2 regions of the Desulfovibrio legallii genome follow, and region 1 is predicted to be linked to the other one. Evidence: predicted binding sites of a transcription regulator. Region 1 holds the regulator's gene; the other holds the start of a gene.
The links. The regulator sigma-54, encoded in region 1, starts transcription at its own class of promoters, with help from an activator protein. The targets are predictions, from matches to a motif close to CTGGCACGGNNNNTGCTT.

Region 1 (8,069 bases):
ACCGTAAGCAGCGTCGCCACTGCGGACGGATCAGAAAAGCTGCTCATGGGGGCCTCGCACAGTCTCCGAAGGTACAGACCGAAAGTCGAACTGCACCAAGTGCTGCCGCAGGACGCGCAAATCTTCCCTGTCCTGCAGCGACAAGGCTACATTGGGTAGAATCTGCAATTTTTCCGGACCATAGTGCAGGTTGCCCATATTGAGCACCTCCATGACGATTCCGGCGTCACAGGCGCGACGCGCGTCCTGGCAGGTGGCAAAGAGCACAAAACTCTCCTCGCCGCAGCTATTGAGGGTAGCTGCCAACTCCCTGACTGGAATAAAATGGACCGCCACCCGCTGGGGTACGGCCAGGGCCACGATCTGCTGCCGCAAAAAATCCGTGGCCAGTTCGTCGTTGGCCACCACCAGATGCCGCGCCCCCGTATAGGGCAGCCACGCCTCAATAACCTGTCCGTGCACCAGCCGGTTGTCCACCCGAAACCACATACTAACCGGCATTCTTGTCACGAGGTTTGTTGCGCAGCATGCTGCCCGCCACCACAATGCCCTTGGCCCCGGCTTCACCGGCCAGCTGGGCCAGTTCTTCCAGCTCCTTGTCCCGTGACGTAAAGACCTTGAGGAGCATGGGCAAGTTCACCCCCGTGACCACCTCCACCTTGTGGGTGGCCAACAGTGAAAGGGCCAGATTGGTAGGCGTGCCGCCAAACATATCCGTAAGCACAATGACGCCGGCACCCTTGTCCAGGCGCTGGGCTGCGTCGTCCAGACGGCGCACGGTTTCGGACACTTCGTGGGCCACGTCCACACTAATGGAGCAACAGTCGCTCTGCGGCCCCAGAATAAATTCCGCCGTGCGGAGCATGGCCGAACCGTAGTCGGCATGGGAAACCACAATAACGCCGACCCGACCGCCGGCGTCCTGCTCGCCGTTTTCGACGTTTGCAGTATTTTCGTCCGTCATGACAAACCTCGCAGGGCTGAGCGTGCCAGCTTTTTCAACCAAGTTCAAGATGCCGGTGCTCAAGAGAGGCCGGATAGTCCGCCTGCCGGAGCGCCTGCCACAGGGCCTCGGCCATGGCCACAGAGCGATGGCGGCCGCCGGTGCAACCCACGGCAATGGTCACCCTGTAACGCCCTTCTGTTTCCATGAGCGGCAACATGAAAAACAGCAGGTCCAACAACTTGGCGCGAAATTCCCGCGCCTGGGGCGTGGCAAAAACGTAGTCGGCCACGGGCTTGTCCCGGCCGCAGAGGGGGCGCAGATTTTCCAGAAAATAGGGATTGGGCAAAAAGCGCAGGTCAAAAACCAAATCCGCCTCACGCGGTACGCCGTACTTGAAGCCGAAGGAAATGACATTGACCCGGATGGCCCGCAGTCTGCCCCGGCTGCTGCCCCAGCGCTTCTGAATGGCTCTGCGCAGATCGTGGATGGAAAACCGCGTAGTATCCACCACCAGATCGGCCAGCTCCCGCAAAGGACGCAGCTTGTCGCGCTCCGCCTTGAGGGCCGCCTCCAGGCCCATGCCCTCCCGCTCCAGGGGGTGGGGCCGCCTGGTGGTGGCGTACCGGCGCATAAGCTCCTGCGTCGAGGCCTCCAGAAACAACAAGGTGGGGCGAATGCTCTGCGCGGCCAGGGCCTCCAGCGAGGCGTTCAGGTCGTCCAGAAAAGTGCTTTGCCGCAGGTCCATGCCCAGCGCAATGCCCTGAAAATGGCTCATTGAAGGGCGGGACATCATGGCCGCCATTTCCGGCGCCAGGCTGGCGGGCAGGCCGTCCACCACAAAGTGCCCCATGTCTTCAAACACTTTCAGCGCGGTGCTCTTGCCCGCACCGGAAAGCCCCGTAACCACGCAGACCCGCACCGGCGCAGAGGCCGGCGCACTTGTGGATGTGGAGGCGGCAGCCGCCGCTACGGTTTTGCTCATAACGCCCTCTCGCGGCAAGGCCGGTTCGTCCARGGCCGCCCCGATCTCTCGCCTGCCGCTGCAGGGAAACCCGCCGTATGCAGCCGCGTGGGGCCGCTCCAACCGAGCGGCCCCTGCAAAAGGCTTACTTCGGACGGAGGAAAGCCCCGCCCAGGAAGCACTTGCGCCTACAATACGGGATCAATCAACGCATACCCGCTGGCGCGCGTACGATAAACCACATTGATACGGCTGTTCTCCGCATTAAAAAAGACCAGAAAATCACTACCGATGGAATCCAGCTGCATGAGCGCCTCATCCAGATGCAGGGGTTTTGTGGCCAGCCGGTCCGTACCTTCCACAGGCTGCGGGGCCTCGCCTTCGGCGTCCACGGTATAGGTAAACACGTCCACTTCGGCGTTGCGGGCCTTGCGGCGCTGCTCCTTGACCCGTGAAACCTGACGCTTGATCTGGGCTTCCACCTTGTCCGTCACCAGGTCAATGGCGGCGTACATGTCCGAAGTCTGTTCTGAAGCATTAATGTGCAGGCCCTCGCCGGTGACGGTAACCTCGCAGCGATGGCGGAATTTGTCCACGGTCAGCACCACGGCCACGTCCAGACCGGCGGATTTGCCAAAAAACCGCCCCAGCTTTTCCATGCGGCGGCGAGCGTATTTTTTCAGATGGTCGGAGGCGTCGAAGTTTTTGAAGGCGAAGGAGATGTTCATGAAGTCCTCCTGGTGTGGGGCGCCGGGGCGCTTAAGGCCGGACCAGACAGGGGCCTAAAAGTGCTCCTTGCGCCGTGATGAAGAAGGAATATCGAGAGCGGTGCGGTATTTGGCCACCGTGCGTCGGGCGATGTTGACCTTGAGGCGCTCTTTGAGCATTTCGCCGATGCGTTCGTCGCTCAAGGGCGCGTGGGGGTCTTCATCCGCAATAAATTTTTTGATCAGCGCCTTGACGCTTTCAGAGCCCACCTGGCTGCCGTCGTCCAGTTCCAGCCCGCTGTTGAAGAAAAATTTCAGTTCAAAAATGCCGTGGGGCGTAGCCACATATTTGTTGGTGGTGATGCGGCTTACCGTGGACTCGTGCATGCCGATATCGTCGGCAATGTCCTTGAGGATGAGCGGGGCCAGCCTGGTGACGCCCTCTTCAAAAAAAGGCCGCTGGTGACGCACAATGCTCTCCATCACTTTATACAGGGTCCGTTGGCGCTGGTAAAGGCTTTTAATCAGCCAGGAAGCGGAGCGGATTTTTTCGGAACAGTATTCCTTTTCCTTCTCCGAAGCGGCGGTCAGATCCATCCCGCTCATGGCCGAAAGCTGCAGCTGCGGCAAACCATCCTCATTGAGCAGGATCACAAACTCATCGCCCACTTTGTAGACAAAAACGTCCGGGCTCACATAGGTGGGCTCGCCCCCGCCAAAGCTGGCGCCGGGCAGCGGGTCCAGGCTCTGGATGATGTCCAGATACTCCCGCAGGCCTTCCATATCCAGCTTGAACTTGCGCAGCAGGGGCTTGTAACGTTTTGCCTCCAGATCTTCCAGGTGGGATGTAACCAACTCCACAAGGATGGGGTCGCGGTCATAGTGCAGATTGCGGATCTGCACCAGCAGACACTCCCGCGCGTCCCGGGCGGCCACGCCCACAGGGTCAAAATGCTGCACCTTTTCAAGAACGGCGCGCACCTCGTCGGGCGCGGCGTGGGCCATCTCCGCCACTTCCTCCACGCTGGCCTGCAAATAGCCCGATGAAGAAAGGTTGCCGATGATCACCTCGCCAATGGCCTTCTGTGCGTCGGTCAACTGCGAAAGCCGGAGCTGCCAGAGCAGGTGGCCTTCCAAGGTGGGCTTGGCGGCGTAGCGGGCCTCCAAGGGCGAAATTTCTTCGGCGGCCTCGTACTCGCGGGACTGCGACAGGCGGGGGGTACTGGCAAATTCACCCAGATAATCTTCCCAGTCGGCGTCCTTGGCCAGCTCACGGTCATAGACCTCTTCGGCCACGGGTTCGCGCCCGTCTTCGGCCACGGTTTCCGGCCCGGCCTCTTCGCCGCCGGATTCCTCCAGAAACGGGTTTTCCACCAGCTCCTGCTGGACCGTTTCCAGAAGTTCCAGACGAGAGAGCTGCAACAATTTGATGGCCTGCTGCAGTTGCGGGGTCATCACCAATTGTTGTGCCAGCTTTAGTTGCTGCCGAAGTTCCAGTGCCATGTGTCCCTTCCGCCCTCAAGCGACGAGAAAACTACCTGATTTTTGTTTACAAGGAATGTGCCACAGCTATAAAAATTATGCAATAGCCAGCAGTTGTGCGGGCGCAATGGACCGCCCCCGCGATTTGGTGGCCCAGTCGCCGCCAAGGGACGCTGCACGTCACAGCCCAAGCCGCCCTTTGGCGCCAAAAAAGCCGCTCCGCGAAAGGCGCGACGCCGCGCGGCCCTTCACGGAACGGCCCTGTACAAGCCGGGCGCAAAGGCCGAAGCTCAGCTCCTGCCGTGTCCCTTGGCGTATTTTTTGGCCGCGCCGATAAACTCGCGGAACAAAGGGTGCGCGTTCATGGGCCGGGATTTGAATTCCGGATGGAACTGGCAGCCCAGAAACCAGGGATGGTCCGGCAGCTCAATGATTTCCACCAGTGAGTCGTCCGGAGCCGTACCGCTGAAGACCATGCCCTTCTGGCCGAACATCTCGCGAAAAGCGTTGTTGAACTCGTAGCGGTGGCGGTGGCGCTCCTCCACCAGGTCTTTTTTGTAGGCATCGTGCGCCTTGGTGCCGGGCAGCAGCTTGCAGGGGTACGCGCCCAGGCGCATGGTGCCGCCCTTGTCGCTGCCGGCGTCGCGCCGCTCCACGTTCTTGGTACGGAAGTCGTACCATTCCGTCATGAGGTAAATGACCTTGTGGTCGGAAAGAGGGTTAAATTCCTCGGAATTGGCATCTTCCAACCCGGCCACGTGCCGGGCAAATTCAATGACGGCGCACTGCATGCCAAGGCAAATGCCGAAGAAAGGCACGCCCTTTTCCCGCGCGTAGCGGATGGCCGCAATTTTGCCCTCCACCCCCCGGTAGCCGAAACCTCCGGGCACCAAGATGCCGTCACAGCCCTCAAAGTGCCCGGCGGCATTGGCCTCGGTCACATTTTCTGAATTGACGTAGCGCAGCTCCACATCCACCCGGTTGGCCACCCCGCCGTGGATAAGCGCCTCGTGCAGGCTCTTGTAGGCTTCCTTCAGATCCACATACTTGCCCACAATGGCAATGGTTACCTGGCCTTTGGGATTGGCGCAATCGCTGACCAGCTTTTCCCAGGCTTCCAGGTGGGCATTGCGCGCGGGCAGGCGCAGCATGATGGCCACTTTCTGGTCAAAGCCCTCCTCATAAAACTTGAGGGGCACTTCATAAATGTTGTTTACGTCCACCGAAGAGAACACGGCGTCCTGGTCCACATTGCAGAACAGGGCGATCTTGCGGCGCAGCTCTTCGGGGATGCTCTGCTCGCAGCGGCAGAGGATGATGTCCGGCTGAATGCCGATGGAGAGCAGCTCTTTGACGCTGTGCTGGGTGGGCTTGGTCTTGTGCTCACCCGCCGTGCGCAAGTAGGGCACCAAGGTGAGGTGGATGTTCAGGCAATTGTCGCGGCCCAGCTCCGAACGCAGCTGGCGGATGGCCTCCAGAAAAGGCAGGCCTTCAATGTCGCCCACGGTGCCGCCGATTTCGATGATGGCCACGTCTGGCGCGTCATCGCCTTCAGCCAGCGAAAGCACCACGCTCTTAATCTCATCGGTGATGTGGGGAATCACCTGCACCGTGGCGCCCAGATAGTCGCCGTGGCGCTCTTTGGCAATGACGTGGTTGTAAATGGCCCCGGAGGTGGTGTTGTTCTTGCGGGACATGGGCACGTTGAGGTAGCGCTCATAGTGGCCCAGGTCCAGGTCGGTTTCGGCGCCGTCGTCGGTGACAAAGACTTCGCCGTGCTGAAAAGGGTTCATTGTGCCGGGGTCCACGTTAATGTACGGGTCCAGCTTCTGGATGGTGACCGTCAGCCCGCGCGTCTGCAGCAACGCGCCCAGGGAAGCGGCCGCCAGGCCTTTGCCCAGTGACGAAAGCACACCGCCCGTCACAAAAATATACTTTGTTTTCATGGCCTCTCAACCTTGATTGTGGCGTGCCAAGGCACATCCCCAAGCACATCTTCGTCTACATACACCAAGACGATTTTTTTTGCCAGCATTGACTATCCAAAGCAAGGTACGTAGTGTGGTATTCCCCATGCAGACGGGCATCCCGTACGGGGCCCCCTCCCGCGCTTGCGGCGGGCCGGCCGCGCCGGGCCCCGCTGCCGTATGCCGTCGCCGGCAGGGGTCGGCAGGCGGCGCTGTTTGTCAAGGAGGCTTTCCCCGCATGGGCACGGTCAATACGCTGGTCATCACCGGCTACGGCACCAATTCGCATCTGGAAACCGCCCACACCGCCCGCCTGGCCGGAGCCGACCGGGCCGACGTGGTGCACTTTTCCGACCTGGTGGCCGCCAAGGTTCACTTGGACGACTATCACTTCCTCATTTTTCCCGGTGGCTTTCTGGACGGCGACGATTTGGGCGCGGCCCAGACCGCCGTTATGCGCTGGCGCTACCTTGAAGACGCTGCGGGCGTGCCCCTGCGGGAGCAACTGGACCGCTTTCTTGAGGCCGGCAAGCTGGTGCTGGGCATCTGCAACGGCTTTCAGCTGCTGGTCAAGCTGGGCGTGCTGCCCGCCCTGGACGGCCACCGCTTCGAACGCCAGGTCTCGCTGGGACACAACGACTCCGCCCGCTTTGAAGACCGCTGGGTGCGCCTTGCGCCCAACGCCCAAAGCCCCTGCGTGTTCACCAAAGGCCTGCCCCCCCTGGCCATGCCCGTGCGCCACGGCGAGGGCAAGCTGGTGCCCCGCGACGCGGATTGCCTGAGCCGCCTGCAGAAAGAAAACCTTATCGCCCTGCAGTACGCCGACCCAAAGACAGGCCTGCCCACCCAGGAATATCCTTATAACCCCAATGGATCGGCCCTGGCCATCGCCGGCCTCACGGATCCCACCGGCCGCGTGCTGGGCCTTATGCCCCACCCTGAGGCATTTCACCATGTCACCAACCACCCGGGCTGGACCAGGGGTGAGTTGGACCCGCCGGGCACGCTGCTTTTCGTCAATGCTGTGCGCTATCTGCGTGAGCTGTAAGTTTTGCGCCGCGTTGCGGGCCATGGGTCTGGCCTTGGTCGGCAACGCGGCTTGACAATACCCGGCTCTCTCTCTATCCTTCCTCGATTAAGAGCATGCGGGTCGGGAACAGCTCCCCACCTGTTTACAGAGGTGTGTCATTCCATTGCCGCAAGCGTCGCACAACGTTTTCTTGCCGCCGCACCAAGGGCACTTTTGTAGCACAGAGCGCGAAAGTGCCTTTTTTATTCCCGGTGAAATACATGCAACTGATTGAAATTATTGACGCCATAGAAAAAATTGCGCCTCTGGGGCAGGCTGCGTCCTGGGATCTTTCCGGCCTGCAGGTGGCGGCCCGCCGCACAGAAGTGCGCAGTCTGGCCGTGTGCCTGGACCCCACGCCGGCCTCCTTGGCCGCCGCCCTAGCTCAAGGGGCGGAGATGGTCCTCAGCCACCATCCCCTGACCCTCAAGCCCACCCTGCCCAATTGCTGCAACAACTACCACGAGGCCCTGCGCCTGCTGCTGAGCGCGGATGTGCCCCTCTACGCCGCGCACACGTCGCTGGACGTCAACCCCCACGGACCGGCGGGCTGGCTGGCGCGGGAGCTGGAACTCAACAACCTTTGCGTGCTGGAACCCGCAGCCCCGGCCCAGGGGACGGAGCTGCCCCCCGGCTACGGCCTGGCGGGCGACCTGCCCCAGGCCTGTTCCGTGGCTGATCTGGCCGCACGCCTGGCGCGGCGGCTGGACCTGAGCACGGCCGTCTGCTGCGGCCCGCAGGCGACCCACGTGCGCCGGGTGGCTTACTGCACCGGTTCGGGCGCCTCTCTGATGGACGCGGCGGCCCAGGCCGACGCACAGTTGTATATTACCGGCGACATCAAGTATCACGCGGCTCTCGAAGCCGCCGTCTGCCTTCTGGACGTGGGGCACCATAGCCTGGAAGAAGAAATGATGCGCCACATGAGCCTGTTGCT
Region 2 (8,069 bases), on a different contig from region 1:
ACAGGGCGTAGCCGGAATACTCTTCGCGCAGGGCCTCCAGGGGCACCACCTGGCTGGTTTCGCCCGTTTCGGGAAAGATGACCTCGGCCATCTCGCCGTCCAGGGCCGTAAGCACGCAGGAGCGGTCGTTGGTGAGCAGGAGGATGCAGGGCAGAACCAGGCCGGGGATGTTTTCCAATTGCGGGCGGTAGGCGATGCGGCCTGAAAGCCCCACCTTGCGCGCGGCCCGCAGGCAGGCCTGCGGCGTGACCCGGCTGCCCGTGAGCCCGGCCATGAGGGACTGGGGCGAAACCACCCGACCCCGCAGGCGCAGTACAATAGCCAGGCTGCGCAGCAGGCCGGGCATGAAGTCCACGTCTGAAGGACGCAACGGCCCCATGCCCGTTGCGGGGCCGCCTTGCGGCGCACGTTGCCCCTGGTCGGCGGGGGGCGGCCCAGTATCCGGGCGCGCGGCGTGGGGGGGAGCCGTGGCGGTGTTGCGCGACATTTCAGCCCCTGAAGCGGCAGTCTTGTCCATGAAGAAGCCCTGGAGGTTGTGCCGGAACGACCGGCGCGGGCAAGGAAAAGAGTAACTATTGTGCTTGCTGGCGTATAAAAAAGCCGCCCAGGCGGCGCGGCGTTTTGCCCCAAAGTTCTTGGTCTATAACGTAGTTGGCCCGGCCGTGCAAGTTTTGCTCTGCGAGGCGGCCACACAAGAGTAGAAGGATACTCCAGAACTGCGGGTTTGCCAAGCCGCCGACGCCGTCCGGCGTGGCCTGCACAGTGTGGTGGGCGCTGCCGCAAGCCGTAAGTTCGTTGGAGCGCAAAAAAGCGGGGAGCCGCCAGACTCCCCGCTTTGACGGCCACCGGCCGACGCCGTCCGTTGCGGCGAACGGCGCGGCCCGTGGCTCCCCGCGGACTATGCCGCGGGGGCTGGAGGCCAGGGACCATCTTCCCCCCCGGGATGAGACCACCGACCCCCAACAGTGTCCGGCGCGATGCGCCGGGATTATCGGTCTAGGGCATTTCAACTTTGAAATGCCCGGCGGTTGCATAAGCAGCCGCCCGCCGTGGAGGCGCAAGCGCAATTTATTTGCGCGGTTAAGCGCCGGAACGAGCGTGCCGTAACCTTTGAGAATACATAGTCTCAAAGGTTAGCTGCTCTAGTGCGCCCAGAGCAGTTCCGCGTACTTGGGCAGCTGCCAGAGTTCGTCGTCCACCAGACGTTCCAGGGCGTCGGCGTGCTCGCGGCAGGCCTTCATGGCCGGCAGCACCGTGTCGCGGGCGGCCGTAGCCTGCTCCAGAGCGCCCTGGGCTTCCTGGGCAACGGCAACGGCTTTTTCCAGGGCGGCCACGCCTTGCTGCAGGGCCACGATATGGCCGCGCAGTTCGGTAAAGGCGGCCTCTTCGCTGTCCGCCCCGGCTTCGCCCAGCACGGCGCGGGCCTTGAGCACAGCTTCGGCGGCCCGGGTCTGGGCCGTAAGGCTGGGCGGCAGCACCGAGGTGCGCAGCATGTCGGCCATAAGGTGGCCTTCGATGCATACGGCCTTGCTATAGTTTTCCAGCAGGATTTCCTGCCGGGAGAGGATCTCGCGTTCCGTGAGGATGCCGTGGCGCAGGAAGACGTTCATGACCTCCGGGTCGGTGTAGTGGGCCAGGGCGTCCACGGTATTGTGGTAGTTGGGCAGGCCGCGGCGGGCCGCTTCTTCCGGCCAGGCGGCGGCGTAGCCGTTGCCGTTGAAGACAATGGGCATGTGCTCCTTGAACAGGCGGGGCAGGAGCTGCTGCAGGGCGCTGTTCAGGTCCGCGCCGCCGGCCACGGAGGCTTCCAGTTCGGTGGCGATGTCGTCCAGGGCGCAGGCCGCGGCGGCATTGAGGGCGATGTTCACCGGAGCCACGGACTGGGAAGAGCCCACGGCGCGGAATTCAAACTTGTTGCCGGTAAAGGCGAAGGGGCTGGTGCGGTTGCGGTCCGAGAGGTCCACGGGCAGGGGCGGCAGGGTGGAGACGCCCACTTCCATGAAGCCGCTCTTTTTGCTGGCCGCGCTTTTGCCGTTGACGATGCCGTCCAGCACATCGGTGAGCTGCTCGCCCAGGTAGACGGAAAGGATGGCCGGCGGGGCCTCGTTGGCGCCCAGGCGGTGGTCGTTGCCCGCGCCCACGGTGCCCAGCCGCAGGGCCACGCTGTGTTTGTGCACGGCGCGCAGCACGGCGGCCAGAAAGACCAGGAACTGGGCGTTGTCCTGCGGGGTGCTGCCGGGGTTGAGCAGGTTGACGCCGTCAGAATCGCTGATGGACCAGTTGTTGTGCTTGCCGCTGCCGTTGACGCCGTCAAAGGGCTTTTCGTGCAGCAGGCAGACAAAGCCGTGTTTGGCCGCCATGTGGCGCATCATGTTCATGGTGAGCATGTTGTGGTCGCAGGCGATGTTGGCTTCTTCAAACACGGGGGCAATTTCAAACTGGCCGGGGGCCACTTCGTTGTGGCGGGTCTTGGCCGGGATGCCCAGGGCCCAGAGCTCGTTTTCCACATCCTGCATAAAGCTCATGACGCGGCCGGGAATGGCCCCGAAGTAGTGGTCTTCCATCTCCTGCCCCTTGGGCGAGGGCGCGCCCAGAAGGGTGCGGCCGGCCAGGAGCAGGTCGGGGCGCAGTACGGCCAGGTTTTTGTCCACCAGAAAGTATTCCTGCTCGGGGCCCACATTGGGACGCACATAGCTGGCCGTATGGTTGCCGAACAGGCGCAGAATGCGCAGGGCCTGGCGGGAGAGGGCGGCAATGGAGCGCAGCAAGGGGATTTTGCGGTCCAGGGCTTCGCCGGAATAGGAGTAGAAGTAGGTGGGGATGTGCAGGGTGGCCCCGTAGGAGGCGGGAATGATGAACACCGGCACGGAGGGGTCCCAGGCGGTGTAGCCGCGCGCTTCAAAAGTGGAGCGCAGCCCGCCGGAAGGGAAGGAAGAGGCGTCCGGTTCACCACTGATGAGCATTTTGCCGGAAAATTCGCTGATGACCTGGCCGTCGGCGGCGGGAGACAGGAAGGCGTCGTGTTTTTCGGCGGTGAGGCCGGTCATGGGGTGGAACCAGTGCGTGTAATGGGTAGCGCCCATTTCAATGGCCCAGTCTTTCATGGCATTGGCCACCACGTCGGCGATTTCCGGGTTCAGGCGTTCGCCGTCGCGGATGGTCTTGGCCAGCTTGCGGTACACGTCCTTGGGCAGACGCTTGCGCATGGTGCTCAGGCCGAACACGTGGCAGCCGAAAAGCTCATCCGTTTTCTGCGTCTTTTTTTCGCAAGGCGTCACGGGCGCGGTGTTTATCGCCTTGAACATGGCCTTTTTCCGGGGGGAACTCATATCCTGTCTCCTTAGCGTTAAAAATCCTGCAAAAAGCGCCTGGCGGGGGGGCGGTTGGCCCGCCCCGCGCGCTTGCCGTTAAGATATTGTCGAATGCCTACAGGGCCTCGTCGCCGCGTTCGCCGGTGCGGATGCGGATGGCGTCCTGCACATCGCTGATAAAGATTTTGCCGTCGCCCACCTGTCCGGTGCGGGCCATGGAAACTACAGCATTAAGCACGTTTTCCACCATGGCGTCGGGCAGGACCACTTCCAGCCTGGTCTTGGGCAGGCAGTCCACCTGCATCGTGGTGCCCCGGTACACTTCCGTGTGCCCGCGCTGTCGGCCAAAACCTTTTATTTCCACATAGTTGAGGCCGTGAATGCCCATTTCGGAAAGCACGTTTTTGACTTTGTCAAACATGCTGGGCCTGATGATGATTTCCATCTTTTTCATGGCTGATTCCTTTCCCTGGAGGGGGGTTACAGGGAGTACCCGCGTTCGTTGTGTTCGCCCAGATCCAGGCCGGTGAATTCTTCTTCGGGGGCCACGCGCAGACCCACTGTGGCGTTGACCACGAAGAGGATGATGCGGGTCATGATGTAGACGAACACCCAGGTGCCCACGATGGACACGAGCTGAATCCAGACCTGCTTGGGGTTGCCGTAGAAGAGGCCGTCGGCGCCATTGACGGCGGCGCAGGCGAAGAGGCCGGTGGCCAGAGCGCCCCAGGTGCCGCCGAGACCGTGGATGCCCACCACGTCGAGGGCGTCGTCATAGCCGAACTTGTTCTTCAGCAGCACGCCGCCGTAACACACGATGCCGCCCACAAAGCCGATGAGCATAGCCGGGAGAATTTCCACAAAGCCCGCACCGGGGGTAATGGCTACCAGGCCCGCCAGCGCGCCGGAGATGGCGCCCAGGCTGGTGGGCTTGCCCGTGCGCACCCATTCCACCAGCATCCAGCCCAGCACGCCGCAGGCGGAGGCCATGTGCGTGGTGACCAGGGCGTGGGCGGACAGGGGGCCAGAAACCAGGGCGCTGCCGGCGTTAAAGCCGAACCAGCCGAACCAGAGCAGGCCGCCGCCCAGCAGGGTCAGGGGCAGGTTGTTGGGCGTGGCCGGTTCAGCGCCGTTGGAGAGCCGCGGCCCAAGGGCCTGGGCGCAGGCCAGGGCAGCCGCGCCGGAAGCCATGTGCACCACCGCGCCGCCGGCAAAGTCCAGGGCGCCCATCTGGCCCATCCAGCCGCCGCCCCAGACCCAGTGGGCCATGGGAGCGTAAGCGAAAATAAGCCACAGGCCGGAAAAGAGCATCATGGCCGAAAAACGGATGCGTTCAGCATACGCGCCGGAGATGAGGGCTACGGTCAGCGCCGCGAACATGCACTGAAAGGCCATGAACAGGGTGTGGGGCAGCTGGGCCGCTGCGGGGGCCGATTCGCCGCCCACGCCCTTGAGGAACAGATAGGAGAGATCGCCGATGACGCCGCCCACGTCTGGTCCGAAGGCCAGCGTGTAGCCGATGAAGGCCCAGAGCACGGAAACCAGCGCCAATGCGCCGTAGCTGTGCATGTGCGTGGAAAGAATGTTGCGTGAGCGGACCAGGCCGCCGTAAAACAGGGCCAGGGCCGGGGTCATGAGCATGACCATGCAGGCGCAGATAAGAATAAATGCAGTATCCGAGGCGTTCATACGGACATCCTTCTGAGGTGTTTTGCGGGGGGGAATGGCTTTGCTGTCGCAATCCGCCGCCGCACCCGGTTCAAAACCTGTTCCTTTACGGGGCTGGCGCCTGTCCCGGACCGGGCTTCCTGCCGCGGTCTTGGAAGGAATAGCACGCACTGTGCCAAAGCCTGATGCAGGGGCGGCAATATACATATAATTTATTTATTTAACTGTGTATTTTAAAAAAATGCGGGAAACGGACAGGAAGGTTGTCCGGGGTGGGCGCAGGTATTTTTCTACATTTATGTTGAAAAATAAAGAAGCCCCTGGGGTCGGAAAAAGACCTTCGGGGCTGCTTTTCAGAAAAAGTAAAAAATTTATAATGTTAACGGAAAAAACAACAATTATACAAAACTGTCGTTTTTATGTGAGGACTTTCGCCGTTTTTGTGACATGTTTATATAACATGCATAAAAATAAGATAATTTTTTCTATCATAAATTTAAGATGGCCCAGCGAAAAAACTACCTTTATGTCGATACCTTGAAGCTAGCGCTGTTCTGCAGCGTCCTCCCCTTACGGCGTTGGCGATAGCAGCCGCCGGCCGCTGCAGGGCAGGCAGGCGCACGTCCGCACGCTTGCCGCCGCCGGGTTTTGCGGCGTCGGAGCCGTTTGGGAGCAGGCAGGGCGCGTGCGCCCGAGCCGCTAGAGCAGTTAGCGAATGAAATGAGCTAACTGCCCTGCAAGGATTTTCTTGAAAATCCTTGCCACGAAATGCGAGAAGGCAGGCTTTTGCCTGCCGTAAGCGAGCATTTCAAGTGTTAAATGCTCTATTCGGCGGCGGTCCGTGTCCCGCCGGTTTTGCGGGGCCGGAATGCCTTGTAGGTGATTCCGTATTTTTTCATGCGCAGAGCCATAATGCGTTCCGTCAGGCCCAGGCTGGCGGCGGCCCGCCCCATCTGCCCCTGGCTGCACTCCAGGGCTTCCACAATGGAGGCCCGTTCCAGCTCGTTGAGCTGGTCCTGCAGACTGCCGGAAAACACCGGCCTGGCCGCGCCCGGCAGCTTGCCGCCCGGCGCGCCGTGCTCGCCGTGCAGGGCCGGGGGCAAATGCTGCGGCAGAATAAGGCCCTCACGGCCCAACAGCAGCACCGCACGTTCCATGACGTTTTCCAGCTCGCGGATATTGCCGGGCCATGCGTACCGCTGGAGCATGTCCATAACCGCCAGCGAGAGCCGCACGTTGTCGCGGCCGTTGGCGTGGCCGTATTTTTTGATAAAGTGGTTGGCCAGGGGCAAAATGTCTTCCGGCCGCTGGCGCAGGGGCGGCAGATTGATGGGGAAGACGTTGAGCCGGTAGAACAGGTCGCGGCGAAAGGTTTCCTCCGCCACCATGCGCTCCAGGTCGCGGTTGGTGGCCGTGATGAAGCGCACGTCCACATAGTGGGTTTCCATGCCGCCCAGGCGTTCAAAGGCCCGCTCCTGCAGCACGCGCAGCAGCTTGGCCTGGGTCATGAGAGAAAGTTCGCCCACTTCGTCCAGAAACAGCGTGCCGCTGTTGGCCAGCTCAAACCGGCCTTTGCGCGTAGCGTTGGCCCCGGTAAAGGCCCCACGCTCGTGGCCGAACAGCTCGCTTTCAATGAGGTTTTCCGGAAGGGCCGCGCAGTTGAGCGAAATAAAGGGTTTGTTGGCCCGCGTGCTGGCCGTGTGGATGGCCCGGGCGGCCAGCTCTTTGCCCGTGCCCGATTCCCCCTGCAGAAAAACCGTGGTGGCCGAAGGGGCCACTTGGGCGATCTGGGCGTAGACCATCTGCATGCCTTCGGAATTACCCACAAAACCGCGCGGCCGCAGGGCCGGAACCTGCTCTTCGTCCATCCTGCCCTGCGTTTCCAGGGCCGCGTGCCCCAGCAAGGTGGACACAATGGTCAGGAGGCGCATTTCGTCTTCCAGGGTGGCTTCGTCCACCAGCAGGTGATCTACAGAAAGGGCGCCCACCACCTGATCGTTGAGCCGGATGGGCACGCAGATGAAGGAAATGCCCTCCTTGCCCAAATCGCGCGAACGGGTGCGGTTGAGAAACAGGGGCTCTTCCGAAACATTGGAAATGTACATGGGCCGCCCGGTTTCGATGACTCGGCCCGTAATGCCCTCGCCGCGCACATAGCGGCCGCGTCGGGCCTCGGCGGGTTTGAGCCCGTAGGCGGCCTCAATGCGGATTTCGCCCGTATTGGGCGAGATGAGGGTAATGGCCCCGCGCATCATGTGCAGGTGCTCGGCCATGAGCTGCAAGGCTTTGTCCAGGGCCAGGGCCACGTCTGTGGCCGCATTCATGGTTTCGGAAAGCTCCAGCAGCAATCTGAGCTGCTCTTCACGGTGGTCGTTGCGGCGGCGGTCGCCGGTGTGGTCGGAAGAAAGGGCAGCCCGGCGGGGGGAGGTGTGGCTGGTCGACATGGCGCTCTGGGGGCCCGCCGCCCGTGACGTTGGGCGCGGCAGGGGGCGGGCGAGGGTTAGGCGTTGTGCAGGGTCAGGTACAAGTCGCCCTGCCAGGGGCCCACGCGTTTGCCCAGACCGCGCAGGCGCACGGGCTTGCCCACGGCAAAGTCCGGCGGCAGGGTGATTTCAACGGTTTGCAGTTCTCCGGAAAAAGCCTGGCGGATCTGCAGACGGATCCGTTTGCCCGGGGCCAGATGGGCGGCGGGCAGGGTCAGGCTTTGTTCTTCGTCGATCTGGCGGCGCAGCCAGCCTTTGACCAGACCTGTGACGCCGCCCGCGGCGGCGTCTGCGGGCGGCCGCCCCAGCAGGTTGGCCCGGTGCAGCCTGGTGGCCTTTGCAGCGGAGCGGGGTTCGGGCCGGGCCGCGCGGGGGGCGGGCTCCGCGTCCGGTTGGGGCGGCGGTGCAGTCTGCTGGCGGTTCAGTTCGCTGTAAATATCTTCAAACACACGGCGGGCAAAGGGATCGTTGAGCAGGTCGCGCAGCACGTCGTGCTCCGCATAGGCCGCGCGTCCGGCCGCGCTCTGGCGGTCCGTACCTTGTGTGGGGCCCTGCGTGGCGTCTTGGGCAGGGTCGGCCGTGCCCTGCGCTTCATGCGCGTCGCCAG

Region 2: a site for sigma-54 is predicted at 5,141-5,158, ahead of EB812_RS04805 (ammonium transporter). Genes of this name have one in related genera too.

The regions. Positions count from the first base shown of each region.
Region 1 covers NZ_SIXC01000006.1:180,465-188,533, reverse strand. Annotated here, with positions in the region: gene EB812_RS06575 (PTS sugar transporter subunit IIB) at 31-489, opposite strand; gene EB812_RS06570 (PTS sugar transporter subunit IIA) at 491-964, opposite strand; gene rapZ (RNase adapter RapZ) at 999-1,928, opposite strand; gene hpf (ribosome hibernation-promoting factor, HPF/YfiA family) at 2,096-2,635, opposite strand; gene rpoN (RNA polymerase factor sigma-54) at 2,690-4,117, opposite strand; gene EB812_RS06550 (CTP synthase) at 4,387-6,042, opposite strand; gene EB812_RS06545 (phosphoribosylformylglycinamidine synthase subunit PurQ) at 6,302-7,111, shown strand; gene EB812_RS06540 (Nif3-like dinuclear metal center hexameric protein) at 7,354-8,069, shown strand, end outside.
Region 2 covers NZ_SIXC01000005.1:17,963-26,031, forward strand. Annotated here, with positions in the region: gene EB812_RS04790 (type I secretion system permease/ATPase) at 1-517, opposite strand, end outside; gene EB812_RS04795 (glutamine synthetase III family protein) at 1,143-3,329, opposite strand; gene EB812_RS04800 (P-II family nitrogen regulator) at 3,427-3,765, opposite strand; gene EB812_RS04805 (ammonium transporter) at 3,792-5,000, opposite strand; gene EB812_RS04810 (sigma-54 interaction domain-containing protein) at 5,804-7,423, opposite strand; gene EB812_RS04815 (J domain-containing protein) at 7,480-8,069, opposite strand, start outside.